3 regions of the Nakamurella alba genome follow, and region 1 is predicted to be linked to each of the others. Evidence: riboswitches for the same ligand, from Rfam matches in the RefSeq annotation. Region 1 holds a riboswitch; each other region holds the start of a gene.
What was found. A riboswitch is a leader RNA that binds a small molecule or an ion and turns the genes downstream of it on or off. The one in region 1 is predicted to bind cobalamin.

Region 1 (9,873 bases):
GGGGCGGTGGTCGGCCGCGGGGTCGTCGCCCGGGTGGTCGGAGCCGGAGTGGTCTTCGTGGGGGTGGGCTTGGGCGTGGTCGGCGCCGGTGCCTGCGTGGGGGTGGGCTTCGGGTTGGTGGGCGGCGCGGCCAGGGTCGGTGGGTCGATCGGCGGCGGGTCGCCGGCACCGAAGGCCCAGCCCTCGACGCTGCCCGGGGCCGGGTCGTACGAGCCGGCTCCTGCGGTGCTGTAGACCCAGGTACCGCCGGGCTGGGCGTGCCAGTAGGACCAGTAGGCGTTCGAGGGCGCCCCGTTGCACGGATCCGGTTGGCCGTCGATCTGGCAGACGAAGCCCGGTTGGCGCGGGACGAAAGCGTAGCTGTGGCCGGCCGACTGCAGGGCAGCGAGGCCGTTCGCGGCGTCACCGCTGCAACTGACGTCGGACCCGACGACAACGGTGACCTGCTGGGCGGTGCACGGCACGGCCGCTGCCGCTGCGGCCGGTGCCGCCCCGAGGAGTGGGGCGGCACCGGCGGCGAGCAGGGACAGCAACAGCGGGCGGAACCGGTGGTGTCCCCGGGCGCGGGAGTTCCTGGCCCGGGTGCGGATCATCGGTGCCGGTGTCCCGCGGCCACGCTGCGACGACGGGCGATCAGCAGCAGCGACCCGCCGAGCAGCAGGGTGACGAGGCCGATGATGCCCAGGGTGGTGACGCCGGAGGAGACGCCGGTCGCGGCCAGCGAGGGCTCGACGGTGACCGGGATGGTGACGACCACACCGGAGGTCTCGCCGATCACCCAGATCTCGTGCTGCCCGGCCTCGGCGTCGTCCGGGATGGTGACGGTGGCCGAGCCGGCGCCGTCGGCGCCGATCAGGAAGGTGCCCAGCACGATCGGGGTGGAGTGCAGCTCGACCCGGGCGGTCTCGCCCGGCAGGAAGCCGCTCACCGTGACCGTGACGGAGCCGCCCTGCGCCACCGAGCCCAGATCGGCGGAGACCGACGCCGACTCGGACGTGCTGGTGGCCGGGGTGGTCGCGGTGGTGGCCGGGGTGCTCGTCGACGGGGTGGACGGGGCCGAGGTCGAGGACACCGGAGCGGAGGAGCTGGACGGGGACGACGTCGAGGAGCCGGACGACGACGAGGGGCTCGTGCTGGAGCCGGCGGAGCTGCTGGAGCTCGGCGCGCTGCTCGAGCTGGTCGGCGGGTCGGTGCCCTCGAGCACCGGCGCCTCGGCGGCCGCGTCGGTGTTGTCGACCGTGTTCAGGTCGGCGCCGATCAGGCCGAGGATCGCCTGCGAGGTGGCACGCGGGGCGGTGGTGGCGTCGAAACCGGTGCCGTCGTAGGCGATCGCGCCGACGTCGTCGCCGTTCACGGTCACCTGCAGACCGGTCAGGTACTGCATGCCGGCCGCGGCCGGATCCGGGCGGTCGCCCTTGAGCAGGGCGGCGGTGGCCAGCCCGGTGGTGTTGCTGTTGACCGCACCCGGCACGCCGCCGGTGGCCGCGGCTGTGAAGCCGCCGTTCTCCTGCTGGATGCCCTCGAGGTAGTCGAGTGCGGCTTCCTGGGACTCGCCCGGGTTGAGGGCCTGGATCGCGTGGGCGGTGCCGTCGGGATCGCTGACGCACGGCTGGACGTCGTAGGAGAGGGCGAACCCGCCGTCCTGGCACTGCAGGCTGCGCAGCGAGGCGCCGGCGTCCTGCGGCGCGGCGTCGGTGGTGCGGTTCAGCGCGATGATCGCCAGCGACTGGGTGATCGCGTTGCTGTAGTCGCCGTACTCCGAGACGTCGCTGTAGCGGCCGGTCTGGGAGTGCAGGTTCTCCAGCTGGACGACGAGGTCGACCCCGCCGAAGTTGCGCGGGTCCTCACCCTGGGCGTCGGCGACCAGGATGGTCTTGGCCAACGCGCCCGCGTACGACTCGGTCTCGCCGTTGCCGACGTAGGTCCGGACGTTGTCCGCCAGCCAGCCGGTGGCGGCCGCGGCGGCGTCCTGGCCGACCTTGGCGCTGTCCAGCGCGAGGATGACGTCCGCCGTCAGTCCCTGGTCGTCGTACTTCGTGCCGCCGAAATCGGTCTGCATGTGGTCACCGTCGACCAGCTGACGGGCGAGCCAGCCGGCCGCACCCGCGGCCGGATCCGTGGTGTACACCGGCCCTTCGGCGGGGACGGCGAGGGCGGGGGCGGCGAGCAGCGCGCCGGCGCCCAGGACCGTCGCGGACACGACCGCGGCGGTACGGATCAGGAAGGACATCGGGGCCTCTCAGCTGGGTCCCGACGGACGTACCCCCGCTGCGACGCGGGGGGACTCCGCCCGCGGACCTCGACGGGTGGTGTGGAGCCGTTTCGCACCGGGCAGGTATCCGGACTCGTCCGCGGCGCGGGCCGCGGACCTACCGTTGCGGGTCAGTGCCGGAGTCGGACCGGCTTCCCCTGCCAGGTGGGCACAACCGGTCCAAAGTCCCAGGCAGGTCCGGGTGGTGTCAACTCGGTGTGACCCGCCCGGCCGGGCGAGCACCGTGTCCGATGGCAGCGCTTGTCCGCCGGTTGATGACGCCGCAGCGGCTTCCAGCACGCGCGAGCGGCCGCCGGCGGAACGTTGCCGGGTACCGTTCGGGGCGGCGGGTCCGGTGAGGCTCACGGAGGTCGGGCATGTATCGAACACTCCTCGTCGGGATCGGCGTCCTGCTGGCGGTCCTGGCCGTCGGGCCTGCGGGGTCCGCCCGCACGAATCCGGATGTAGGTGATTCGTCGGATCCGGAATCAGATTTCTCGGGCTCGAGCGCGCTCAGGTTCTTGTCCAAGGAGCAGTTCAGGACGCGCGTGGGTGAGGCGGCCTACGAGGAGAAGTTGGCGCGATACCGAGCTGTCGAGGCGGACGACTCCCGCAGCAGCGAGTGACCCGACTCCACACCGCCCTCCCGAGCGCTCCGTGTCTGATAGTCGCGCTGGTCCGCCGGTTGATGCAGCTGCAGTCGCTCCCTCGTTCCGAGTGGACTGTCGCGCCGGTCCGCCGGCTTGAGCGGCTGCAGTCCTTCCTCGTTCCTCGGTCGTCCCGCACCCGCCCGGCTCCCCGCCGCTCCGGAGTCGTCCCGCACCCGCCCGGCTCCCCATCGCTCCGGATCCGGGGACGCCCGCGGGGGTGGGTGGGAGGATGGAGGGCGTGATGCCATCCCAGGTTCCCGAGGTCGGGATCGACCAGGTGCCCGCCGACGCCGTGCTGCTCGACGTGCGCGAGAGCGACGAGTGGGAGGCCGGGCACGCGCCGGGCGCCGTCCACATCCCGATGACCACGCTCACCGGCCGCCTCGGCGAGGTGCCGGAGGCAGCGCCGCTCTACGTCATCTGCCGGTCCGGCGGCCGGTCCGCCCGGGTCACCGAATTCCTCAACGCCAACGGCTGGGAGTCGGTCAACGTCGCCGGCGGGATGATGGAGTGGGCCCGCGCCGGCCGGCCGTTGGAGGGCGCCGGCAGCGGCGGGGCCCCGGAGATCATCTGACCGTGCGCTGTCCCCGCTGCGCCCGCACCCAGCCGCCGATGCCGCGCGGCGTGCACAGCTGCGTCTACTGCTCGGCCCCGCTGCCGATCCAGCGGTGGCGGGCGCACCCGCCGCCAGGGGTGACCGTCGGTCGCCGGCCGGAACCACCGCCGCGTGCCTATCACGGCCCGCCGTCCTATCACGGGCGGCCGCCGCGCTGGGGCTTCCCCACCGTCATCTGGCGGACCGCCACCGTGCAGACCGAGAGCGACGACGCCGCAGGCGTTCTCGGCCGGGCGCGGAGCGCCCTGCGGATCGGTGCACTGACCGCCGGACTGACCGCCCTGGCTGCGGTGATCGCCGCGAGCGGAGAGACCTGGCGCTACGTGCTCATGCTCCGCGGCCGGACCGAGGTGCTGCCACCGGTGCCGGTCCGGGCGAGCGAGGCCCTGGTGGTGTCCGCGAGCTGGACGGCGGTGGCCGGCGCGTTGCTCACCGCGGTCCTGGTGCTGCCGGCGCTGGTGCGCCTGCACGCCGCGACCGCCCACCGGGCCGGGGCTTCGCCGTCCCGGCGACCGGCCTCGGTGCTGGCCCGGATGGTCGTGCCGGTCTGGAACCTGCACGGGATCGGTCAGGTGCTGTCCGAGATCGACCTCGGACTGCAGGTGGAAGGTTCGGAAGATCAACGCCCGCAACGGGTCTCCCGCTGGATCACGGCCTGGTGGGTGCTCTGGGTGCTGAATGCGGTGCTGGTGGTGGCCACCCTGGTGCGAGCGTTCGGCACCAGCGAGCAGGCGGTCGCCGACACCGTGGAGTTGCACATCGCCGTCGACCTGGTGGGCGCCGCGGTCGCACTCTGCACGGTGTCGGTGCTGCGCCGGTTCCTGGCCCGCTGGGACGGCCGCGACGGCGCAGTGCCACGCGGGTGGCAGGTGCAGGCGCCTGCCCCGACGCGTCTCCGGCGCGCCGGCGCGGATCGCCCGTCAGCAGATGCGGACCCAAGCCCGGCCGCCGACGACGCGACTGCCGAAGGCACGGGTCAGTCGATGGTCACGACGGCGCCCGAGGGCCCGCCCGGCGGACCGGACGAGATCCGGCAGACCAGCGACGCGACCTCTGCCGGGTCCCAGCCATCCGAGCCGGCCGACGGTCCGGAACTCAGCACGGCCACCCGGATCCCCTGACCCTGCAGCTCCACGGCCAGGCCGGCGCCGAGTCCGGCGATGCCCTGCGACAGGGCGCGGTCCATCGCGACACCGGTCCCGGCGCGACCCTGGTCGGCCAGCAGGACCAGTCGGCCCCCCTGCCCGCGGCCGGCGAACGAGCGGGCGGCGGCCTGCGCCACCAGGGCGGCACCCAGCAGTTCCACCGACAGCGCGGTGGCCCACGCCTCGCCCCAGGCGGCGGACGCGGCGCCGATGTCCGTGCTGCGCGGGGTGCCGGCGGCGTGCACCACCACGTCGATCCCGTCGAAGTGCTGATCCACGGCGTCGAACATGCGCTCCACGGCGTCCGGATCGGTGAGATCCGCTCCGACGGCGAGATGCCCGCGCCCGGACAGCGCGCGGCTGATCTCCCGGGCCCGGTCCGCGCGCTGGCCGTGGTGCACCGCCACCCGGAAACCGTCGTCGGCCAGTCCGGCCGCGATCAGCGAACCGACGGCACCGGACCCGCCGATGATCAGGGCGCGACCGCCGTGGGCGGGGTCGGCGCGGTGGTGCGACGAGCGGGTGGCGGAGAAGCGCTCCGGGGTGTCGTCGTCGGTGCGCCGTCGCCGGTGCCGACGGCCCGCGGTCGCCGCCGACGGGGTGTCGGCGGCCCGGACCACGTCGGCCGGGATCCGCACGGTCGGGTCGGCGGCCACCGGGATGGGCGATTGGCCCGTTTCGGGCACGACTGTGGTTTCGCTCACAGCCGCCTCGGCGATCTCGTCACCGTCGGTACCGGTCGGTGCGGCGGCCTCGGGGAAGTCGTCATCGAACGGCTCACTGTGGTGGTGGCCATTGGTGTGAACACCGTCGGCGACATCGTTCGCGACCGGCGCCGGCGCCGGCGGTGGCCATTCGAAGGGGCGCAACGACAACAACGGGCGCAGGTTCGGCAGCGGCGGGAGCTGCCGGTCGTCGCGCCCGGCGCCGGTGTGGTCGGCAGCGGATCGATCGTCGGTCATCGTGCTTCCGTTCGGGTGATCTGCTTCACCTGTCCGGCGGTCAGGAGTGTGTCTCGGGAGTGCGGTCGCCAAGGCCGGTGGGCCGGAAGGATCCTCGCCCGACCGCTGCGACGGCAGCACGGCGGAGTCCGCGTGCCGACCGACAGTGGTGGGTGGATCGCTCGGCACAAGTCATCATCCTCACGGGAGTGGGCGGACCGGTCCTGCGGGGCTCTGACCTGCATCGAGACCGGCTGCAAGCGCTGCGGTGCGCCGGTGGTGCCACGACGTGTCGGCACCGTGGCGGCTCCTCGACTTCCGTACTCCCCGACGGATTGACACTGTACTGACCGGACCCCCGGCACCGACAGCCACGATCCCGGTGACGACCGCGACCGTCCGGTTGCCGGATCCCGCCCGGCTCTCAGGTACCACCACGGAGCCACAGCGCGGCGCGCGGAGCAGTCGGTCGTCGGCGCCGGACGGGTGGACGACGAGCGGCCCGATGCCGCCGTACGGAACCGGACTCCGGGGCCGGTACGAGGCGTCCGGAGGTCACCGTGAGGTCGGCTACCGTTGCCGGGTGTCCAAGAAGTCCTCGACCAGGTCCGCCCGTGCCACCGCTCCCGAGGGCGAGGCTGCGGTCAACCCGCGCAGCCCCTGCCCGTGCGGTTCCGGCCGCCGTTACAAGGCATGCCACGGATCGGCCGACGCCGCCGAGCTGATCGTCGTCCGCCCGTACGAGGGCCTGGCCGGCGAGACCGAGCTGATCGCGCTGCGCGAGTTCGTGCCGTCCGCGACGGTGCCACTGGAGCTGAAGGACGCGGGCGAGGACAGCCCGACCGTCACCCTCGCGACCGTGCTGCCCGGCGCGGCCGCCGCGCTGACCCGCGCCGACGGCTCGATCCTGCTGGGTCTGCAGGTGCAGACGCACTCCGGCGATCTGGCCCGCGATCTCGGTGCGGCGCTGGAGTGGGCGCTGCAGGCCGGGCCGTCGCAGGTGCTGCCGGTCACCGGCCGGGCCACCGCCGGCCCGCGGTTCGGCGACCTGGTCGTCGACGCCCCGTTCGACGTCACCGTGTACGAGGACTTCTCCTGGTGGCTCGAGGAGGAGCCGGAGCAGGGCGGCGAGGTGGCGCTCTCGCTGGAGCGGGCCAACGCCGCGATCATGCCGACCGCGCGGGTCGCCGAACAGCCGGGCGCCTACTGGGTCGACGCCGGTGAGAAGGCGCACCTGCGCTGGGTGCGACCGGAGGACGAGACCCCGTTGATGGCCGCGCTGGCCCGGCTCTCCGCCGCAGGCGAGCTCGATCTCGGCGAGGGATCCCGCTACGTCGGGTCGTTCCGGGCGCACGGCCGGCTGGTGCCGGTGTGGGACCTGGACCGGGACGCGCACGCCAGCGAATGGGACACCCCGGCGCTCGCCTTCGCCGGCCGGCTGGAGAAGGCGCTGGCCGTCGAGGCACCGCTGACCGACGACGAGCGACGGGCCCGGGACGGCATCCTGACCCGGCAGTTCACCCTGCGCTGATCCGCTTGCCGGTCGGTCGCCGTCGGGCGGCCGGTGGTGGGGGTCGTCGGGCGCCGTGCCTCGGTCAGGGCAGCCAGCTGACCTTCCCCTGCAGCAGCGGGTAGGCGACGAAGACCACGATGTCGATCAGCGAGTGCGCGATCACCAGTGGCCAGAGCCGCCGCCACCGCAGGAACACCAGCGCGAAGATCACGCCCATGATCGCGTTGCCGACGAACCCGCCGTACCCCTGGTAGAGGTGGTACGAGCCGCGCAGCAGCGCCGACGCGGCGACCGCGACCCACAGCCGGACCCGCAGGTCCTGCAGCCGGGTGATCAGGTAGGCGACAACGAGAACCTCTTCCAGGAAACCGTTCTCGATCGCGGCGAGGATCGACACCGGGAGTCGCCACCAGGTGTCGGTGAGGTTCGAGCCGACCACCGTCAGCGAGAAGCCCAGGGCGTGCGAGACCAGGTACAGACCGAGTCCCGGGACGCCGATGAACGCGGCCAGACCGGCGCCGCTCGCCAGGTCGCGCCACGGGTGGCGCAGGTCCAGCCCGAACCGCTCCTTGACCGCCAGCCCGGACCGCCACAGCAGGTACAGGCCCAGCACTCCCCAGGTGACCGCCTGGGTGATCGACAACAGCTGCCGGATCAGGTCGATCCAGTTCAGGTCGGACTGCGGCGCGACCACCGCGACCGCCTGCGAGGACAGCTGCTGCCCGGCCTGCGCGGCCCGGATCTGGTCCTCGATGATCGAGACGATCGAGCGCAGCCCGGACATGCCGAGGGTGATGAGCAGGACGATCGCGATCTCGACACGGATCGCGTTGGGGGTGTCCCGTCGGGGCTCCCGGAACTCCGGGGCAGCGGGCACGGATGCGCTGGTCATGGCGTCCGTCAGGGTAGAGCGGCGGGCGGTGCGGCGGATGGCAACGGGCATGGCGCCGGATGGGGAGCGGGTGGGGATCACACCGATCCGATCCTCGGTGGCGCACACTGGTCCCGTTTGCTTCGCGTTGCGAAACTGTGTGCGGACCGTGTGAAGAGGGATGAGGGACATCGTGCTGCTGCGCCGTCGGGCCCGACGACTGCCGATCGTGCTGCTGGGGCTCGGTGCCCTGCTGCTCACCGCCTGCAGCGGTGGTGAGCAGGCCGCGGTGACGGTCACGTCGGAGGTGGTGGTGCCGGCGACCGGGGGTGTGACCTCGTCATCGGGCGCGGTCACCGACCCGACGAGTGCGTCGAGTTCTTCGAGTATTGATCCGACGTCCTCGAGCGCGGATCCTTCGAGCACGACCCCGTCGACCGCATCGACGACGAAGTCCGGCGGTGCATCGGACGGCGGCGTGGCGTACCAGGTGCCGGCCGGCGACGTGGTGAAGACTGAACCCGACGGCTTCACGATCACCAAGCTGCGCAAGGGCGACAAGGTCCCGCAGTTCATCGTGTTCAGCTTCGACGGCGTCGGCTGGCACGAGAAGTGGGACTACTGGTTCGATCTCGCCAGCAAGGTGCCGCTGCACTGGACCGGGTTCCTGTCCGGCACCTACATGCTCAGCGATGCCACCAAGGACAAGTACACCGGGCCCGGCCACGTGGCCGGCAAGTCGTCGATCCCGTGGGCGAGCGCGAGCGACCTTCCGGTCGAGATCGCCGATCTCAACAAGGCTGTCGCCGCGGGCGACGAGATCGGTACGCACTTCAACGGGCACTTCTGCGACGACAACCCGCCGGGCGGCGGCGACTGGAACACCGCCGACTGGAACAACGAACTGGACCAGTTCTTCGCGCTGGTCAAGGATGTCGACGCCAACAACGGGATCAGCGACCAGTTGCAGGTCGACCTCTCGCAGGTGAAGGGCGAGCGCACGCCGTGCCTGACCGGCCACAAGGCCGACCTGTACCCGGCTCTCGAGGCGCACGGGATGAACTACGACAGCTCGTTCACCCGGGTCGGGCTGTCCTGGCCGACGTTGAGCGAGGACGGGAAGGTATGGGAGATGGGGATGTCCGAGTTCCCCACCCACGGCACCGGCCACGTGCAGATCACCATGGACTACAACTACTACGCGCAGCAGGAGCCGGACGCGATCGGCAGCGGCACACCGCCGGCCGCCGCGCAGAGCAAGATCGACTCGCAGCAGGTCCTCGACACCTACGCCGACATGTACAAGGCCGCGACCACCGACGGCGTGAACGAGCCGATCATCCTGGGCAACCACTTCAACGACTGGAACAACAACGCCTACAGCGACGCGGTCGGCAACTTCGCCCTGCAGTACTGCGGCAAGGAGAACACCTACTGCGTGCCGTTCCGTGACCTGGTCGACTGGATGGAGGCGCAGGACCCGGCCGTGCTGGCCGACCTGCAGAACCACCAGAGCAATCTCGGCGGGTGCCCCTACGACGCCTGGCCGAAGTGCACCGGGCTCATCCAGTACTGACCGTCGGCGACGGTCGGTACCGGATCGCCGGTCGGTGGCCCCATGCAGCGCGCACCAGCCCGAGGAACCATCCGTCGTCGTCGATCTCGACGGTCTGTCCGTCGATCCCGGAGTCGATGATGACCTCGGTGACCCCGGCCGGCGCCGTCCCGCACACCGCCGTCCAGGCGGTGTCCGGACGATCGGGTCCCGGTGGCGCGGTCTGCTGGAAGGACAGCCCGGCGATCTGATCCGGCGGCCCCGCTGATCGCTCGGCGTTGAACGGCAGCTGCGTACCGTCCAGGAGTTCGGGGACCTGCCAGTGGTCCCC
Region 2 (9,873 bases), on a different contig from region 1:
CCGTCACCTGCGACTGCTGAACTCCGGTCCCGACCTGCGCGAATCCGGTCGGACCGGGAACCCCACGGTCCCCGGATCCGTCCGAGCTCCATGGACGCACCGCTGACCCTCTGCCGCCGACTGATCGCACCGTGCGCGGCGGTGCTGCTCTTCCTGATCGCCGGATGCAGCAGCACCGGCGGGACCCCGGTGGCCGGCTCCTCGACGCCACCGTCAACGACTCCGAGTGGCCCACCTGACGCCGACGCCGTCTGGCTGACCATGGGCGTGCTGCCGCCGTACAACCCGCAGAACCAGCAGCAGGGCTGGAAGGTCGAGGTGCTCGGCAACGGCACCATCGACGGCAACGGACCGGTGTCCGGCAGGTCACTGACACCGGACGCGCTCGACGCGCTGCTCGCCGGGGTCCGCGACCTGTGCGGCCTGACCCAGCAGGACATGGGCGGCCGCATCTACGACGGCGGCGAGTTCAGACTGCGGGTCGACCTTCCCGGCTGCAGCGTGCAGCTCACCGTCGAACCCGGCGAGTACTCCGGAATGCACACCGCCGAACAGAAGGTCGATCGCGAGCGGGTGCGCGCGGTGGTCGAGCAGATCCGGAAGGCCGTCACCTGAGCCGGATGTGAGTCCGGGGGTGTGACCGGCGTCATCGTCACATTCCGCGGGGCTGCGGTGTCACCTGGGCAGACGCCGGGACAGCAATCGGACATGGTTCCCGGCCGCTGCTGCTGGGACGGTCATGCGCACGACACTGCTGTGGATCCTCAACCTGCTGGGCCTCGGTGTCGGCGGGTGGGCTCTGTTCCTGCCCGACCGGTTCTACGACTCGTTCCCCGGAGTCGGGTTCGGCGCCTGGGTCATGATGGACGGCCCGTACAACCAGCACCTGATCCGTGACGTCGGCGCGCTCTACCTCGGTCTGGCCGCCGCCGGCATCATCGCAGTGCTCACCCGGGGTGCAGCGGCGCGGACGGCCGCCGGTCGGGTGGTCGCGGTCGCCTGGCTGGTGTTCAGCCTCCCCCACTTCCTCTACCACGTCGTGCATCTGCACGGGATGGCCACGATCGACGCCTTCGGCCAGCCGGTCTCACTGCTGCTGACCGTGCTGCTCCCGCTACCACTGCTGTTCCCCGCGCGGCCGTCGACGGGACGGTCCGCCACCACCCCGAAGGAGGACCAACGATGAGGATCGCTGTTGCCGGAGGCAACGGAGCTGTCGGCACACACGTGGTGGAGGTGCTGCACGAGCAAGGGCACGAAGCCGTGGTGCTCTCCCGGCACGCCGGCATCGACCTGACCTCCGACGACGCCTCCGCAGCGACGCGGCTCGCCGAGCAGCTGGCCGGGACCGACGCCGTCGTCGACGTGCTCTCGGTGCAGACCAGATCGGCGAAGGGGTCCGAGACCTTTTTCCGCACAACAACATCGCACCTGCTGGCTGCCGAGCAGGCGGCCGGCGTGGGGCACCACGTGGCACTGTCCATCGTGGGCGTGGGACAGGCTCCGTACGGCTACTACGCGGGCAAGGTGACGCAGGAGAAGCTCGTCGAGGCGGGCCCGGTGCCGTGGACCATCCTGCGCGCCACCCAGTTCCACGAGTTCGCCACCCAGATCTACGGTCAGATCACCGTCGGCCCGCTGATGCTGATCCCGGCGATGCGGTCGCAGCCGGTCGCCGCCCGCGAGGTCGCGCAGCGGCTGGTGGAGCTCGCTATCGGCGCACCTGCCGGCCGGGTGCCGGATCTCGGCGGGCCCAGGGAGGAACGGATGGTCGACATGGTGCGCCGGTACGCCCGGACGCAGCACCGGCGCGGGCCGATCCTGCAGGTCCCGCTCCCGGGCGGACTCGGAAAGGCCATGCGGGACGGCACTCTCGTCCCGCACGGCCCCACCGACCACGGCGTGCAGACCTACCAGGAGTGGCTGGCCGCCCTCGGGTGAACCCTCACCACTCCAGGCCGGAACCGGTGCGGTACTCGATCACCCGGGTCTCGAAGAAGTTCTTCTCCTTCTTCAGGTCCATCATCTCGCTCATCCACGGGAACGGGTTCTCGGTGTCCGGGTACAGCGCCGGCAGCCCGATCTGGGCGCACCGCCGGTTGGTGATGAAGTACATGTACTGCTCGCACTGGGCCGCTGTGAGACCGAGCATGCCGGTCGGGAGAGTGTCCCGGCCGTAGGCGATCTCGAGTTCACAGGCCTTCGCCAGCATGCCGCGGACCTCCGCCTGGAACTCGGCGGTCCACAGGTGCGGGTTCTCGATCTTGATCTGGTTGATGACGTCGATGCCGAAGTTCAGGTGGATCGATTCGTCGCGCAGGATGTACTGGTACTGCTCGGCGATGCCGACCATCTTGTTGCGCCGGCCGAGGGACAGGATCTGGGCGAAACCCGTGTAGAACCACATGCCCTCGAAGACCACGTAGAACGCCACCAGGTCCCGCAGGAACGCCTGGTCGGCCTCCGGGGTGCCGGTGCGGAACGCCGGGTCCTCCAGCGTCCGGGTGTACTGCAGCGCCCAGGCGTCCTTCTCGGTGATGGACGGCACCTCGCGGTACATGTTGAACAGCTCGCCCGCCTCCAGTCCCAGCGAGGTGCAGATGTACTGGAAGGTGTGGGTGTGCACGGCCTCCTCGAAGGCCTGGCGCAGCAGGTACTGCCGGCACTCCGGGTTGGTCAGCTGGCGGTAGACCGCGAGCACGATGTTGTTGGCCACCAACGACTCCGCGGTGGCGAAGAAGCCGAGGTTGCGCTTGATCATCGTGCGCTCGGCATCGGTCAGCCCGGTCGCCGGGTCGGTGCTCTTCCACAGCGCGATGTCCGCCTGCATCGACACCTCGGTCGGCATCCAGTGGTTGTTGCAGCCGGCCAGGTACTTCTCCCAGGCCCAGGTGTACTTCAGCGGCAGCAGCTGGTTGACGTCGGCCCGGGCGTTGATCATCGCCTTCTGGCTGACGTCCACCCGGCCGGCGGTGCCGGTGCCCAGGTCGACGCCCACGACGGTCCCGGTGATCGGCGCCGACGCTGCCTGCGCCGGCGGCGCCACGGGTGCCGCCGGCGGCGACGGCACGGCAGACGGGGCCGCGGGAGCGGCCGGGGTGAACTCGTCGGCCCAGAGATCGGTGCTCACTGGCAGGCCTCGCAATCAGGGTTGTCGATGGAGCACGCGAGCGCATCCGTGCCCGCGGCAGGAAACTCGGCCAGGGCGTCGGCGATCGACACCTCCGGTCGTGCCGGCACCGGGACCGGCGGGACCGGCGGGACCGCCGCGGCCGGAGCGGCAGGAGGGACAGGGACAGCAGGGACGACAGCCGGGGCTGCGACCGGAGCGGGCTCCGGGGCGGCGGTCGCCGGCGCCGCGGCGGACACCGCGTTGAGCCGGCCGTCGGTACCGCGCAGCGTCGACTTCTCCACGTGGGTGGCAGATGTCGACCGCAGGTAGTAGGTGGTCTTGCACCCGGTACGCCAGGCGAGCCGGTACAGCTCGTCCAGCTTCCGGCCGCTCGGCGCCGCTACGTAGAGGTTGAGCGACTGCGCCTGGTCCAGCCACTTCTGCCGCCGGGAGGCGGCCTTGATCAGCCAGGACCCGTCGACCTCGAACGCGGTCGCGAACAGCTCACGGATGTCGTCGGGGATCCGATCGATCTCCACCAGCGACCCGTCGAAGTACTTCAGGTCGGCCACCATCACCTCGTCCCAGAGCCCGCGTTCCTTCAGCACCCGCACGAGATGCTCGTTCACCACGGTGAAGTCGCCGCTCATGTTCGACTTGACGAACAGGTTGCGGAACGTCGGCTCGATCGACTGCGACACACCCACGATGTTCGAGATGGTCGCCGTCGGCGCGATCGCCATGATGTTGGAGTTCCGCACGCCCACCGTGCGCACCCGCTCACGCAGGGACTCCCAGTCGAGCCGCGCCGTGCGGTCCTGGTCCAGGTCACCACCGCGGGCGTCGGCCAGCAGGGCGATGGAGTCGATCGGCAGGATGCCCCGGCTCCACAGCGATCCGTCGAACGACGGGTACCGGCCACGCTCGGCGGCGAGCTGCGACGACGCCGAGATCGCCCAGTAGGAAAGGTGTTCCATCGAGACATCGGCGAACTCGACCGCCGCCTCGGAGGCGTAGGGCACCCCGAGGGTGTACAGCGCGTCGGCGAAGCCCATCAGCCCCAGTCCGACCGGGCGGTGCTTGAGGTTGGACCGCCGGGCCGACGGCACCGTGTACAGGTTGATGTCGATGACGTTGTCCAGCATCCGCACCGCGGTGGTGACGGTCCGGCGCAGCCGCTCCACGTCCAGCCCGTCCGCGGTCACGTGGGCGGCCAGGTTCACCGAACCGAGGTTGCAGACGGCGGTCTCGCTGTCGCTGCCGGTGCGGGTGTTGAGGGTGATCTCCGTGCACAGGTTGGACGAGTGCACCACCCCCGCGTGCTGCTGTGGGGACCGCAGGTTGCAGGCGTCCTTGAAGGTGATCCACGGGTGCCCGGTCTCGAACAGCGCGGTGAGCATCCGCCGCCACAGGTCGACGGCGGGAAGCCGCCGGAACACCCGGATCCCGCCGCGGTCGGCGGCGGCCTCGTACTCGGCGTACCGGGCGGCGAAGGCGTCGCCGTACAGGTCGTGCAGGTCCGAGACCTCGTCCGGGGAGAAAAGCGTCCACTGCCCGCCCGCCTCCACCCGGCGGAGGAACTCGTCCGGCACCCAGTTCGCGGTGTTCATGTCGTGCGTCCGCCGGCGGTCGTCACCGGTGTTGCGGCGCAGGTCGAGGAACTCTTCGATGTCGATGTGCCAGGTCTCCAGGTAGGCACACACTGCGCCCTTGCGCTTGCCGCCCTGGTTCACCGCGACCGCGGTGTCGTTCGCGATCTTCAGGAACGGGACCACGCCGGAGGACGTGCCGTTGGTGCCCTTGATGTGTGCGCCGATCCCCCGCACCGGGGTCCAGTCGTTGCCGAGGCCCCCGGAGAACTTCGCCAGCATCGCGTTGTCCTTGATGCCGGCGAAGATGGAGGCGAGGTCGTCGTCGACGGTGGTCAGGAAGCACGAACTCAGCTGCGAGTGGGTGGTCCCGGAGTTGAACAGGGTGGGGGTCGAGGCCATGAAGTCGAAGGAGGACAGCAGCCGGTAGAACTCGATCGCCCTTTCCTCACGGTCGATCTCGCGCACGGCGAGCCCCATCGCCACCCGCATGAAGAACGCCTGCGGCAGCTCGTACCGCACCCCGTCGTCGTGCAGGAAGTACCGGTCGTAGAGGGTCTGCAGCCCGAGGAAGGTGAAGGTGCCGTCCCGCTCGCCCTCCAGCGCCGCCGCGACCTTGTCCAGGTCGAAGCCTGCCAGCTCCGGGTCCAGCCGGCCGAGGGCGATGCCCCGGGCCACGAAGTCCTTGAAGTACGCGGCGTACCGGTCGTTCATCGCCGTCGCGGTGGCCTGGTCCGGCGTGCCGGTGATGTGGCTCAGCGCCTCCGATCGCAGCGTGTCCGCCAGCAGCCGGGCGGCGACCTGGGAGTACCGCGGCTCGGTCTCCACCAGCGCCCGGGCAGCCATGATCGGGGCGAGACCCAGTTCCTTCTCGCTGATCCCGTCGTACAGGTTGGCCTCGGTCGCGGTCAGTACCGCGTCGGCCGAGGCGTCGGCCAGCCCGGCGCAGGCCTCGTCGATGAGCACGCGGAGGCGGGCCCGGTCCAGCGGCACCCGGGTGCCGTCGGCCCTGGCGACGGACAGCCCGGCGACGGTCGCGGTCTGCGTGCCTGCGCGCTCGGCCCGGGCGCGACGATGCTCCTCGCGGTAGAGCACGTAGGCACGGGCCACGGCCTGGTGACCGTCGCGCATGAGGGCCAGCTCGACCTGGTCCTGAACGTCCTCGAGGTCGACCGGGCGGCCGGTGTCGCCGTAGCGCCGCTCCAGAGTGCCGACGACCGCCTCGGTGAGGGAGGTGACGACAGCGCGCAGCCGGGAGGACCGGCCTGCGGTCTCGCCCTCGACGGCCAGGAAAGCCTTGGTGATCGCGACCGCGATCCGGCCCTGGTCGAAGGGGGCGACGGACCCGTCGCGGCGGCGCACCGACATCGGTGCGGTGGGGACCGGATGGTCCGGGGGTGTTGCGGACAGGTGGGTGGCGTCCAGGGTGCTGGTCAAAGCTCTCTCCTCGCGAGCCGTCGGTGACGACGGATCCGGGGGAGCGTGCGCACCCCGGCGGCAGCAGCCGCGGGGGCGGACGACCCTCCCTCGGGGTCAGTCGTGCACGGGCGCCGGTGGCGCCCGTCCCGAGGCAGGTCTTCGGACTCGTGGGCACGTGCCGTCTCCGGCACACCTACTGACGGTCGCTTCCCGGGCTCTCACCCAGTGCTGTCCGGCTGCTCTTCTCGAGCCGCCGGGACCGTGGTCGTTCCCACTCACCGCTGCGGGGCAGTCCCGGAATCGCACCGGGTTCCCTGTTGCCTCTCCCCGGTGTCACCCGGGGAGAACCTTCGGTAGCGAGGACAGTACATGTTGGGGTGGGCAACTCTGACCACCCCCAGATGTCGTGGCGTGTCGCGACGACCGGGGTGGCGACCGGTCCGCCGGTGGCACCTTCTGACATCGGTGTCACAATGTCCTCAGCAGGTCCGACGGGTCGACGACGACGGGAGTTCCAGGATGCCGGAGAGCATGCGACGGGTGATCGTGCGGCCGGAGGGCGTGCAGGTCGTCGACGCGGAGCGGCCCGAGCCGTTGCCCGGCGAGGTGCTGGTGGAGATGTCGGTGTCCGGCGTCTGCGGTTCCGACGTCCATGCGGCGGCCGGCCACCACCCGTTCGTCCCGCTCCCCTATCTGCCGGGGCACGAGGTCGTCGGCACGGTCCGCGCGGTCGGTGCCGGGGTCGACGGCGTGGCCGTCGGGGACCACATCACCGTGGAGCCAACTCTGCCGTGCGGCGAGTGCAAGATGTGTCGGACCGGGCGCAGCCACATCTGCGAGCACCTCCGGTTCTTCGGCTGCGGCTACGACCAGGGCGGGATGGCGGACCACTTCACCGTTCCGGTCGGTCGCGTCCATGTGCTGCCCACCGACATCACCGACCTGCAAGCCTCTCTCATCGAGCCGCTGTCCACACCGGTGCACGCGGAGCGGATCAGCGGCGGCGTCGAGGGCAAGGCCGTCGTGATCATCGGCGCCGGCACGATCGGTCTGCTGATGCTGGCGGCGGTGCGGTATGCGGGGGCGCGCACCGTGGTCGTCACCGACATGCTGGAGAGCAAGCGCGAGCGCGCAGGGCGGCTCGGTGCCGACGCGGTCGTCGACGCCGGCGATCCCGACATGGTCCAGCACGTCCGCGAGATCCTCGGCGAGAGTGCTGATGTCGTCTTCGACTGCGTCGCACTGCAGCCCACCGTCGACCAGGCGTTCGGGCTGGCGCAGAAGGGCGGCACCGTGGTGATCGTCGGCGTCCCGCAGAAGGACGTGACCGTCCCGCTGCCGAAGCTGCAGGACCTGCAGATGCGATTGCAGGGCAGCGCCACCTACATGCCCGAGGACTACGAGCGGTCGATCGAGATCATCCGGGCCGGGCTCGTCCGGCCGGAGGACTTCATCACGGCCACCTTCCCGCTCGAGCAGGCGGCCGACGCCTTCGCCGCTGCCGCCACCGGCCACGAGGTGAAAGTACTGGTGACCCGGGAGCTCTTGGCGGGCTGACGCCGACCGATCAGTCCGGGCTGACCAACAGGTAGCGCTCGTCGTCGATGACCCGGCCCCACAGCACCGGGTCATCCAGGACGGTCACCACCGCGGACCGCCGGTGCTCCAACACGATCCGCCGGCATGCCTCCGCGGGAATACCGGCTCCGGTGGACCAGAGTCCCTCGATCACCACCAGCGACCCGCCTGGCGCGAGCAACTCCACCCACCGGCTGATCGCCGCCGATGGATCCGGCAGGGCCCACAGCAGGTGGCGTGCCAGGATCACGTTGACCGGTCCGGCCGAAGCGGGAGGGTCTGCCGCATCACCGGTCTCGTAGCTGATAGCCAACCCCGCGGCTCGCGCCTTGGCGCGGGCGCGATCGATCATCCGAGGTGAACTGTCGATGCCGTCGACCCGGTGACCCGCTTCCGCACACAGCAGGGCGAGACTGCCGGTGCCGCAGCCCAGATCGAGAATCCGAGCCGGCGGCTCCGGCAGGACCTCGCGGAGCAGGGCGGCCCAGGCAGCCCGCACCGCCGGGTCGAGCAGGCCGTGGTCGGGTTCCTGGTCGAAGGTCTCGGCCTGTTCGTCCCAGAACCGCTGCTGATCGATCATGATCCTGACGGTAGCCGTTGGCCGATCTCGACCGACGGATTGCGTGATGGAGCAGCGGTACCGCACGGTGTCGTGAGGCGAAACGGTCCATCCGTCTCGGGTGCACCTTTCGCTCGCACCCGTCGGCACTGACTATCGAACCGGTTCAGAGATCCGACATGTCGAGCACGAACCGGTAGCGGACGTCGCCCTTCGCCAGCCGGTCGAGCGCGGTCATCACCTGCGCCGAAGGAAGCACCTCGACGTCGGCCGTGATCCCGTGCTCGCCGCAGAAATCCAGCATCTCGCGGGTGGCCGGAAGACCCGCGCTGCCGGACGAACTCAACGACTTCCGCCCGATCAGCAGGTCCATCGTGTCCACCCCCACCGGACCGAGATCGCCGAGATGGCAGAGGGTCCCGTCCAGGGCAAGGGTCCGCAGGTACGGGCCGAGATCGTGGTCGGCGGAAACAGTGTCGATGATCAGATCGAGGCTGCCACGGGCGGATCGCATGGCTTCCGCATCGGTCGACACCACGACGGCCTCCGCGCCGAGCGACCGGGCGTCCTGCTCCTTGGCCGACGACGTCGTGAAGACCGTGACCTCTGCGCCCAGGGCGGCCGCGAACTTGACCGCCAGATGACCCAGTCCGCCAAGGCCGATGATGCCGACCCGCTTGCCGGGGCCGGTCTGCCAGTGCCGCAACGGCTCCCACACCGTCGCGCCGGCGCACATCAGCGGCGCCACGCCGGCCGGATCCAGCCCGGCGGGCAGCGGGTAGGCGAAGTCCGCCCGCACCACGTACTCGGCGGAGTAGGCGCCCATGGTGCGGTCGCCGGTCTCCGGATCGGCACCGCCGTAGGTCAGCGTCGGGAAGCTGTCGCAGTAGTTCTGCTGCCCGGCCCGGCACATCGGGCACTCGCCGCAGGAGTCGACGATGTTGCCGACTGCGACCGGATCACCGATGGCGACAGTGTCGACGTCGGAGCCGATCTCGCTCACCACCCCGACGAACTCGTGGCCGGGCACGACCGGGAAGGCGCTGCTGTCTGTCGAGCGCAGGGCGTGCAGATCGGTGTGGCAGACGCCGCAGTGAGTGATCCGCACCGCGATGTCACCGGCTCGCAGTTCGCGGCGCTCGATCGTGGTCGGTCGCAGATCCGCGCCCGGCGCGTCGGCCCGGTAGGCGGTGGTGGTCCTCATCGTTCGACTCCTCGCTGTCCACACGTCGTGAAGTAACCAACTGGTTGGTTCTGCATCGACTGTAAGGTCCAGCGCTCCCGATTGCAACCAACCAGTTGGTAAACTCGGCTTGTGCAGACGAACCCCGCGACCGCGAAGGGCGAGGCGACCCTGCAGCGGATCCTGGAGACCGCCACCGCCGAGTTCGCCGAGCACGGGTTCGCCGGGGCGCGGATCGACCGGGTCGCGGCAACCGCCCGGATCAACAAGGCGCAGGTCTATGCGTACGTCGGCAACAAGGAGCGTCTCTTCGACACCGTGCTGGCGGCGTCCTTCGAGCGGATCACCAATGTGGTGCCGATCGACCCGGAGCCAGGGGTGGTGGATCTCGGTGACTGGGCGGTGCGGCTGTACGACGAGTACCTGCAACGCC
Region 3 (9,873 bases), on a different contig from region 1:
CACCCGGCGTCGGTGCGGGCGGAGACCGCCGCGGCCAGCGAGGCCAGGTGGCCGAGCCGGGCCACCTCGGACGCGCGCAGGGCGGGCCCGCCCGGCCGGCCCACGATCACCGCGACGTCCGCGGAACCCAGTGGTGCGACGGCCATCTCGGTGCCGACAGTCTTCCAGTCCTCGGGCACCCAGTGCGCCTCGGGATCCAGCACGGTGGCCCGCTGCACCGGCGCCCAGCCGGGGATCACCCCGTCCAGGTTCGGCACCCCGCCGCCACCGGCCACCAGTTCGATCTCCCGGTCGCCGTTCACCCGGGCCACCACGGACCAGCCGGCCCGCAGCACCTTGGGCAGCATCAGTGCCAGGGTGTGCACCGCCCGGTCGGGGTCGGCGGCGATCGCCTCGACGAGCTCCCACTCCCGGTGCATGTCCGCGATCCCCGGGTCCGGGCGCACCGACTCCACCCGCACTCCCGGCACCGACTCGGCGGCGGTGATCAGGGAGTCCGGCTGCCGGCCCGAGGGCAGCTCGACCACGATGTCGTCGACGGCCTGGTCGGGGATGCGTTCCACGATGTCCATCGCGAGGATGTCCGCGCCGACCCGGCCGAGAGCGGAGGCCACTGCGCCCAGCGATCCCGGGCGGTCCGGGAGGACCACCCGCAACACGTAGGACAAGAGGTGACCACCTTTCGCGAACATAGCCAGGGGGCAGTACCCGCGGCTGCGCCGCCCGACACGCGAGCGGCGCGGTCCGATTGTCCCGGTGCGGCGTTTCGGCCAGATCACCGGCGCGAGTCGGACCGTCGTGTTCACCTGATCGTGTGGCGATCCAGCGCAACAGTCCCGGCAGGGTCACTCGTTCGCCGACGACGCGCCGGTCACCTGGCGCCCGGAAATCCGTTGCGGAGGGCGCCGGACGGTCGTAGGTTCGAAGGACACGGGAGAGGAGGTGGTCCGACGTTGATGACGTACAGGACTCGTGAGGTGGCTGGCCGCTAGGCCGAGCACACCACGCTGTGGTTGACCGGATCCGCCGAGCGGCGGACCGACGGCCCGGCACAACAGGACAGTCACCCGACCCTCGGGCCGCCGAACCCAGTCCAGTCGGCCCGCTCCCACCGGAGCGGACAAGGCCCGGGGGTTGTCCTGTCCCCGGGGCAGGAACCGGCAGCAGGGCCGGTAGTGTCGGTGCCTGTGACGGCGCGTGGACTGCTGGTCGCCGGCACCTCCTCGGACGCCGGCAAGTCGCTGCTCACCACCGGGATCTGCCGCTACCTGGCCCGACTCGGGGTGGACGTCGCCCCGTTCAAGTCGCAGAACATGTCGAACAACTCGATGGTCTGTGCCGACGGCGCGGAGATCGGCCGGGCGCAGTACCTGCAGGCCCAGGCCGCCCGGGTCGAGCCGGATTCCTCGATGAACCCGGTGCTGCTCAAGCCCGGGTCGGACCGGCGGTCGCACATCGTGCTCCGCGGTACCCCGGCCGGCACCCTGCGTGCCGGTGAGTTCGCCACCGGCAGACGGCATCTCGCCGCCGCTGCGTTCGAGGCGTATAGCGAGCTGGCCGGCCGGCACCAGGTGATCGTCTGTGAGGGCGCCGGCTCCCCGGCCGAGATCAACCTGCGGTCCGGCGACTACGTGAACATGGGGCTGGCGCGGGAGTTCGGCCTGCCGGTGATCGTGGTCGGCGACATCGACCGGGGCGGGGTGCTGGCAGCGCTCTACGGCACGGTCGGCCTGCTCGACGAGCAGGACCGTGCGCTGGTCGCGGGATTCGTGATCAACAAGTTCCGCGGCGACGTCTCCCTGCTGCAGCCGGGTCTTGACCGGATCAGCGATCTCACCGGGGTGCCGTTCTGGGGTGTCGTCCCGTGGCTGCCCGAGGTCTGGCTGGATGGCGAGGACACGCTGGTGACCGGGCGGTGGCGGTCCGATCCGGCCGCCCCCGGGGCGACGACCAGGGTCGGCGCCGTGCGGTTCCCGCGGCTGTCCAACGTCACCGACCTGGATGCGCTGGCCTCGGAGCCCGGGGTCCGGGTCGACGTCACCACCGACCCCGCCGTGCTCCGCTCCGCCGACGTGCTGGTGCTCCCCGGGAGCCGTTCCACCGTCGACGATCTCGACTGGCTGCGCCGCTCCGGACTGGACCGGGTGGTGCGGGATGCGGCGGCCGCAGGGCGGCCGGTGCTCGGCATCTGCGGCGGGTACCAGATGCTGACCCGGCGGATCGAGGATCCGGACGGGATCGAGAAGACCGGCGTGGTGGACGGTCTGGACCTGCTGCCGGCGGTGACGAGGTTCGGTGCCGCCAAGGTGCTGGGCCGGCCGGTCGGAGCGTGGGAGGGACATCCGGTGCGGGCGTACGAGATCCATCACGGGGTGGCGGCGCCGGACGGCGGCGAGCCCTTCCTGGACGGCGTGCGTTCGGGCAGCGTCTGGGGGACCACCTGGCACGGCGCCTTCGAGAACGACGACTTCCGCCGGGCCTGGCTGGCAACGGTCGCCCCGTCGTTCACCGCGGTGCCGGGCGCGCCTTCCTTCGGCGAGCGTCGCGAGCGGATGATCGACACCCTGGCCGACGCCGTCGCGGAGCACGTGGACACCGACCGGCTGCTCCGGGCGGTGGGACTGTGATCGCCGAGGTGCTGCTGGTCGGCGTGGGTGCGGGGGACCCGGAACAGCTGACCCTGCAGGCGATCCGGGCCATCGAGCGGGCGGACGTCTTCCTGGTGATCGGCAAGGACGGCGCCGCCGCGGAGCTGGAGACCGCCCGGCGGGACCTGTTGTCGGCGCACCGGCCGGAGCCGGCCCGGGTGGTGGTGGTGCCCGACCCGGCCCGGGACCGGGATCCGCAGGACTACCGGCAGGCCGTGCTGGACTGGCACGCGGCCCGCGCCGGGCGGCTGGCCGCCGCCATGGAGGGCGAGCCGGACGGGACCGTCGCGGCGATCCTGGTCTGGGGTGACCCGGCGCTGTACGACTCGACGATCCGGGTGGTGGGTGACGTCGCGGCGACGCACCCGGTGCTGCGCTGGTCGGTGATCCCCGCGGTCAGCAGTGTCTCCGCGCTGGCAGCCGCGCACCGCACGGTGCTCAACAGCATCGGCGGCGCGGTGCACATCACCACCGGGCGGCGGCTGCGGCAGGGCTGGCCGGGAGCGGACATCGACTCGGTGGTGGTCATGCTCGATCCCGACCTCGCCTGTGCCGCACTGGATCCCGCCGGACTGGAGATCTTCTGGGGGGCGAACCTGGGCACGCCGGGCGAGGTGCTGGCCGCGGGGCCGCTGGCCGACACCCTGCCGGAGATCCGGCGGCTGCGGGACGGCGTGCGCGCCGACCGTGGCTGGGTGATGGACGTCTACCTGCTGCGCCGGGTCTGAGACACAACCCGGCGGGGTAGGCACAGCCCCGGCGGGTCCAGCAGCCCCTCAGCGGTCCTCGAGATCGCCTTCCAGATCCAGGTAGATGCCCTGCAGCTCCCGCAGCAGGTCCGGGTCCGGCTCGGCCCAGAGCCTGCGGTCCGCGGCCTCGGTGAGCCGCTCGATCATGCCGCGCAGCGCCCACGGGTTCGCGTGCTGCAGGAACGCGCGGTTCTCCTCGTCGAGAGCGTAGGTGCGGGCCACCGTGTCGTACATGTGGTCCGGCACCACCCCGGCGGTGGCGTCGTAGCCGAACAGGTAGTCGACGGTGGCGGCCATCTCGAAGGCGCCCTTGTAGCCGTGGCGGCGCATCGCGGCGATCCAGCGGGGGTTGACCACCCGGGCCCGGAACACCCGTGCGGTCTCCTCGCCGAGCGACCGGGTGCGCACCGCGTCCGGGGTGGTGGAGTCGCCGATGTAGGCGCGCGGGGCGGTGCCGGTGAGCGCCCGCACCGTGGCGATCATGCCGCCGTGGTACTGGAAGTAGTCGTCGGAGTCGATGATGTCGTGCTCACGGGTGTCGGTGTTCTTGGCCGCCACCGCGATCCGCGCGTAGTTGGCCCGCATGTCCTCGGCCGCCGGCGCGCCCGCCAGGTCGCGGCCGTAGGCGAAGCCGCCCCAGGCGGTATAGACCTCGGCGAGATCGGAGTCGTCGCGCCAGTTCCCGGACTCGATGAGCGGCAGGATTCCGGCGCCGTAGCTGCCCGGCGCCGAGCCGAAGATCCGGGTGGTGGCCCGCCGGTCGTCCCCGTGCACAGCCCGGTCGGCGTCGGCGTGGGCCCGCAGGAAGTTGACCTCCGCCGGTTCGTCCAGCGCCGCCACCAGCCGCACGGCGTCGTCCAGCATCGACACCACGTGCGGGAAGGCGTCCCGGAAGAAGCCGGAGATGCGGACGGTCACGTCGATCCGCGGCCGGCCCAGCTCGGCGGCCGGGATGACCTCGAGCCCGCTGACCCGGCGCGAGGCCTCGTCCCAGACCGGGGTGACGCCGATCAGCGCCAGCACCTCGGCGATGTCGTCGCCGGAGGTGCGCATGGCGGAGGTGCCCCACACCGAGAGTCCCACCGACCGCGGGTACTCCCCGGTGTCGGCCAGGTGTCGCTCCAGCAGCGAGGCGGCCATCGCCGAGCCGGTGTCCCAGGCCAGCCGGGAGGGCACCGCCTTGGGATCGACCGAGTAGAAGTTCCGCCCGGTCGGCAGCACGTTGACCAGGCCGCGCAGTGGCGACCCGGACGGCCCGGCGGCGACGAATCCGCCATCGAGAGCGTGCAGCACGGCGGACATCTCGTCGGTGGTACGGGCCAGTCGCGGCACGATCTCGGTGGCGGCGAACCCCATGACCGACGTGACCGCCGGGTCGGTGTCGCCGAGCACCCCGGCGACGACGCCGGCCATCGCGGACGGTGCCCAGCCGGCGGCCTCGGCGGCCTCCACCAGCGACCGGGCGGTGGTCTCGGCGGCGTCGACGGCGGCCAGGTCGGCCCCGTCCTTGAGGCCGAGCGCGGCGCGCAGCCCCGGATGGGCCACGGAGCCGCCCCAGATCTGCGTGGCCCGCAGCATGGCGAGCACCAGGTTGACCCGGGCCTCACCGGTCGGCGCGGCGCCCAGTACGTGCAGGCCGTCGCGGATCTGCACGTCCTTGATCTCGCACAGCCAGCCGTCGACGTGCAGCAGGAAGTCGTCGAAACCCTCGTCGTCGGGCCGGGTTCCGATTCCCAGGTCGTGGTCCATCTTCGCCGCCTGGATCAGCGTCCAGATCTGCGCCCGGATGGCCGGCAGTTTGGCCGGGTCCATCGCGGCGACGTTCGCGTGCTCGTCGAGCAGCTGCTCCAGCCGTGAGATGTCGCCGTAGGACTCGGCCCTGGCCATCGGCGGCACCAGGTGGTCGACGATCACCGCGTGCGCCCGGCGCTTTGCCTGGGTGCCCTCGCCGGGATCGTTGACCAGGAACGGGTAGATCAACGGGACACTGCCCAGCGCCGCGTCGGTGCCGCAGTCCGCAGACATGCCGACGTTCTTGCCGGGCAACCACTCCAGGTTGCCGTGCTTGCCCATGTGCACCACGGCGTGCGCGCCGAACTCCTGCTCGATCCACCGGTAGGCGGCCAGGTAGTGGTGCGAGGGCGCCATGTCCGGGTCGTGGTAGATCGCCACCGGGTTCTCGCCGAACCCGCGCGGCGGTTGGATCAGGATCACCAGGTTCCCGGCCCGCAGGGTGGCCAGCACGATCTCCCCGCCCGGGTCGGTGGAGCGGTCCACGAACAGCTCGCCGGGCGCCTCCCCCCAGGCGTCGGTCACGGCCTCCCGCAGGCCCGGGGTCAGCGCGCCGAACCATTCCCGGTACCGGGCCGCCGGGATGCGGACCGGTTGGCCGGCGAGTTGCCCTGCGGTGAGCCATTCCTCGTCCTGGCCGCCGGCGTCGATGAGGGCGTGGATCAGCGCATTGCCGGCGGTGGTGTCCGGCTCCTCGCCGTCGATCGGCGGCAGCGGGGCCAGCCCGGGCAACGCGTCCGGGCCGTCGGCCGGTCCGACGTCGTAGCCGGCGTCGCGCAGCTCGCGCAGCAGCCGGACGGTGGACACCGGGGTGTCCAGGCCGACCGCGTTGCCGATCCGGGAGTGCTTCGTGGGATAGGCGGACAGCATGATCGCGATCCGCCGCTCCGCCGGCGGCGTGCGCCGCAACCGGGCGTGGCCCAGCGCGATCCCGGCGAGCCGGACGCAGCGCTCCGGGTCCGGCACGTACCGCGGCAGACCGTCGGCATCGGTCTCCTTGAACGAGAACGGCACCGTGATGATCCGGCCGTCGAACTCGGGCACGGCGACCTGCGTCGCCACGTCGAGTGGGCTGAGCCCGTCGTCCGACTCCAACCACTCGTCCCGGCCCCGGGTCAGGCACAGCCCTTGCAGGATCGGGATGTCCAGGTCGGCGAGAGCCGAGACGTCCCAGGCATCGTCGTCACCGCCGGCGCTCGCGGCCGCGGGGTTGCTGCCCCCCGCGGCGAGCACGGTGACCACCAGTGCGTCGAGCCGGCCCAGCTCGGCCAGCAGGTCCGCCGGAGCGGTGCGCAGCGAGGCGCAGTGCAGCGGGACACCGAACCCGCCCTGCCGGTCGATCTCGTCGGCGAGGGCGTGCACGAAGGCGGTGTTGCCGCTGGCGTGGTGGGCGCGGTAGCAGAGCACGCCGATCCGCGGCCCGTCCGGCCGCGGTGCCGGGTCGCGGGGGAGCAGGGCCCAGTCGGGCAGCGGGCGGACCGGGGCGAACCCGGTGCCGGTCAGCAGCACCGTGTCGGACAGGAAGGCGTGCAGCTCGGTCAGGTTCTCCGGGCCGCCCTCGGCGAGGTAGCCGTGCGCCTGCGCGGCGACGCCGATCGGCACCGTGGACAGCCGCATCAGCTCCGCGTCCGGGGTGCGTTCGCCGCCGAGCACCACCATCGGCAGCCCGGTCGCCCGGATGGCGTCGAGCCCGTCCGCCCAGGTCCGGACCGTGCCGAGGATCCGCACCAGGACCAGGTCGCAGCCCTGCAGGAATGTCGGCAGATCGGCGATCTCCATCCGGGCCGGGTTGGCCAGGACCACGTCGGCACCCGAGGCGCGGGCGGACAGCAGATCGGTGTCCGAGGTGGACAGCAGCGCGAGACGCGGCATGGCGGAGCTCCTTCCACCGGGCCTGGGACCGGTTCGGACGTCCCCGCAGGTCAGTCTCCTGACTTCCGGATCGACGCCCGCCCCGACGCCTTCCCACCGGCGGACCGGCAGTGACGCCCGCACCGGCGGACCGGGGCGGAACTCGGGACGCGCTCCCCGGTCACAGTGGCTCAGGCCGTCCCGGATGCTCGCCGGGTTCCTGACAACTGCGGGGTGGTGCGTTGGTGACGACCACTCTAGCGGCCGTGCCACCATGGGCGCCGTGTCCCCACCGATCGCCCGTTCCGCCGCGGACCGGTGCCCCGGTCTGCTGCGTCCGCACCTCGCCGCCGACGGCGCGCTGGTGCGACTGCGGCTGCCCGGCGGGCGGCTGCCGGGGGTGGCACTGTCCGCCCTCGTCGGGGCCGCGGACCGGTTCGGTGACGGCGACCTGCAGCTGACCTCGCGGGGGAACGTGCAGATCCGTGGCATCCGGCCGGATCCCGACGGGGAGGCCCCGGCGGCGCTGGTGACGCTGCTGTCCGACGCCGGCCTGCTGCCCGCCCCCGGGCACGAACGGGTGCGGAACGTCACCGCCTCCCCGCTGTCCGGGATCACCGGTGGTACGGCCGACATCCGTTCACTGGTCGACGCTCTCGACCGCGCGGTGTGCGCTGCCCCGGACCTGGCCGGACTGCCCGGGCGGTTCCTGTTCGGGATCGACGACGGGCGTGGTGATCTCGCCGGCCTGCGGCTCGACCTCGGGGTGCGGATGACCGGTCAGGACCACGGCTGGCTGCTGATCGGCGGCCGCCTCGGGCCGTCGGTGGCGACTGCCGGGATCCCCGATGCGATCGTTGATCTCGCCTCGCAGTTCCTGCGGGTGCGGGGCCGGGCCTGGCACGTGGACGAGCTGCCGGACGGTCTGCCGGGCGTCACGACCGCGCCCGATCAGCCCCGGGCGCCGGTGGTGATGCCGTACGGGGTGCTCACCCGGGACGACGGGGACGTCGCGCTGTCGACCGCGGTACCGCTCGGGGTGCTGACCCCGGCGATGCTGGATGTGCTGCGCGGGCAACCGGAGGTCGTGGTGACGCCATGGCGCGGGATCGTGCTGCCGACGGCCGCACCGGGGATGGCGCCGGTGCTGGCGGACGCGGGCTTCCTGTTGGACGGGGACGCGGCGTGGAGCGGCATCAGCGCCTGTACCGGCGCCCCGCGCTGCCCGTCCGGACGGGCCGACACCCGGCCGGTGGCAGCATCTCTCGCGACCCAGGGCCATCGGGGGCGGGTGCACGTGATCGGGTGCCCGCGGGCCTGTGGCGCGCCGGCAGGGGAGCACCGCTCGGTCCGGGCGTGGGAGGTCACCGGATGATCGACGACGTGCTGCGGCCGCCGACCGCCCGCTACGACTACGTGCGGGACGGCGCGGAGATCTACCGTCATTCCTTTGCGATGATCCGGTCCGAGATCGACCCGGCCGCGCTGGCGCACCTGCCCGCGGTGGCGGAGCGGGTCGCCGTCCGCATGGTGCACGCCGCCGGCGAGCCGGAATTGGCGGCGGACCTGCAGATCCACCCGGAGCTGGTCCCCGCCGCACGGACGGCGCTGGCGGCCGGGGCGCCGGTCTTCACCGACGCGCACATGGTCGACGCCGGGATCACCCGGGCCCGGCTGCCAGCCGGCAACGAGGTGGTCTGCCTGCTGCGCGACCCGCGGGTGCCCGGCCTCGCGGCACGCTGGGGGACCACCAGATCCGCTGCGGCCGTGTCGCTCTGGGGGGACCGGCTGGCCGGTGCGGTGGTGGCGATCGGCAACGCCCCGACCGCGCTGTTCCACCTGCTGGAGCTGCTGGCGGACGGTGCGCCGCCGCCGGCGGCGATCGTCGGCCTGCCGGTCGGCTTCATCGGGGCCGCCGAATCGAAGGAGGCCCTCGCCGCATTCGGGCGCGGGGTGCCGTACCTCACCGTGCGAGGACGCCGCGGGGGATCCGCGCTCGCCGCGTCCGCGGTCAACGCCCTCGCCAGGGAGCAGGAGATATGAGCAGCACAGGTACGTTGGCCGGCGTCGGACTCGGACCCGGTGACCCGGAGCTGATCACCCTCAAGGCCGCCCGGCTGGTGGCGGCCGCCGACGTCGTCGCCTACCACTCCGGCCCGCACGGGCGGTCCATCGCCCGGACCATCGCGAGCCACATCCTGCCGGCCGGGGTGATCGAGGAGGCGCTCGTCTACCCGGTCACCACCGGCGAGACCGCCGACCCCGGCGGCTATCCCGCGGTGATGGACCGCTTCTACGACGAGTCGGCGGAGCGGCTGGCCGTGCACCTGGCGGCCGGCCGGGACGTGGTGGTGCTGTGCGAGGGCGACCCGATGTTCTACGGGTCGTACATGTACCTGCACGACCGGCTGGCCGGGCGCTTCCCGGCGAGCGTGGTGCCGGGCGTGACCTCGGTGTCCGGCGCGGCCGCGGCGGCCGGGCTGCCGCTGGCCCGGCACGAGGACGTGCTGACCGTGCTGCCCGGCACCCTGCCGGCACCGGAGCTCGCGCGCCGGCTCGCCGACACCCAGGCCGCCGCGATCATGAAGCTGGGCCGCACCTTCCCGGAGGTGCGGCAGGCGTTGCGCGAGTCCGGCCGGGAAGCCGGCGCCGTCTACGTCGAGCGGGCGAGCACCGCGGACCAGCGGGTGCTGCCGGCCGCCGAGGTGGATCCCGCTGTGGTGCCGTATTTCTCGCTGGTGCTGGTACCCGGCGGTGACCGGCGGCTGGCCCGGGCCGCGGTGCCCGCTGCGGTGGCGGAACCCGCGGCCGCACCGCCGGCGGAGCTGCTGGTG

Region 2: it holds a riboswitch for cobalamin, as region 1 does, so the genes downstream of both, GIS00_RS12340 (ribonucleoside-diphosphate reductase subunit alpha) here and GIS00_RS16995 (LPXTG cell wall anchor domain-containing protein) in region 1, are expected to answer to the same signal.
Region 3: it holds a riboswitch for cobalamin, as region 1 does, so the genes downstream of both, cobN (cobaltochelatase subunit CobN) here and GIS00_RS16995 (LPXTG cell wall anchor domain-containing protein) in region 1, are expected to answer to the same signal.

The regions. Positions count from the first base shown of each region.
Region 1 covers NZ_WLYK01000006.1:390,554-400,426, reverse strand. Annotated here, with positions in the region: gene GIS00_RS26970 (putative sodium/potassium/calcium exchanger) at 1-593, opposite strand, end outside; gene GIS00_RS16995 (LPXTG cell wall anchor domain-containing protein) at 590-2,230, opposite strand; cobalamin riboswitch at 2,314-2,445, opposite strand; gene GIS00_RS16990 (hypothetical protein) at 2,629-2,877, shown strand; gene GIS00_RS16985 (rhodanese-like domain-containing protein) at 3,143-3,475, shown strand; partial or broken gene GIS00_RS29045 (DUF4328 domain-containing protein) at 3,514-4,326, shown strand; gene GIS00_RS27825 (SDR family oxidoreductase) at 4,494-5,624, opposite strand; gene GIS00_RS16970 (DUF5926 family protein) at 6,187-7,134, shown strand; gene GIS00_RS16965 (CPBP family intramembrane glutamic endopeptidase) at 7,199-8,008, opposite strand; gene GIS00_RS16960 (polysaccharide deacetylase family protein) at 8,169-9,563, shown strand; gene GIS00_RS16955 (hypothetical protein) at 9,550-9,873, opposite strand, start outside.
Region 2 covers NZ_WLYK01000005.1:28,741-38,613, forward strand. Annotated here, with positions in the region: gene GIS00_RS12315 (rhodanese-like domain-containing protein) at 1-20, shown strand, start outside; gene GIS00_RS12320 (hypothetical protein) at 91-615, shown strand; gene GIS00_RS12325 (hypothetical protein) at 740-1,186, shown strand; gene GIS00_RS12330 (SDR family oxidoreductase) at 1,183-1,941, shown strand; gene GIS00_RS12335 (ribonucleotide-diphosphate reductase subunit beta) at 1,946-3,013, opposite strand; gene GIS00_RS12340 (ribonucleoside-diphosphate reductase subunit alpha) at 3,127-6,069, opposite strand; cobalamin riboswitch at 6,254-6,487, opposite strand; gene GIS00_RS12345 (zinc-dependent alcohol dehydrogenase) at 6,652-7,677, shown strand; gene GIS00_RS12350 (class I SAM-dependent methyltransferase) at 7,688-8,278, opposite strand; gene GIS00_RS12355 (NAD(P)-dependent alcohol dehydrogenase) at 8,424-9,461, opposite strand; gene GIS00_RS12360 (TetR/AcrR family transcriptional regulator) at 9,573-9,873, shown strand, end outside.
Region 3 covers NZ_WLYK01000001.1:847,935-857,807, forward strand. Annotated here, with positions in the region: gene GIS00_RS03730 (ACT domain-containing protein) at 1-668, opposite strand, end outside; gene GIS00_RS03735 (cobyric acid synthase) at 1,188-2,627, shown strand; gene cobF (precorrin-6A synthase (deacetylating)) at 2,627-3,376, shown strand; gene cobN (cobaltochelatase subunit CobN) at 3,425-7,060, opposite strand; cobalamin riboswitch at 7,092-7,285, opposite strand; gene GIS00_RS03750 (precorrin-3B synthase) at 7,323-8,414, shown strand; gene GIS00_RS03755 (precorrin-8X methylmutase) at 8,411-9,082, shown strand; gene GIS00_RS03760 (precorrin-2 C(20)-methyltransferase) at 9,079-9,873, shown strand, end outside.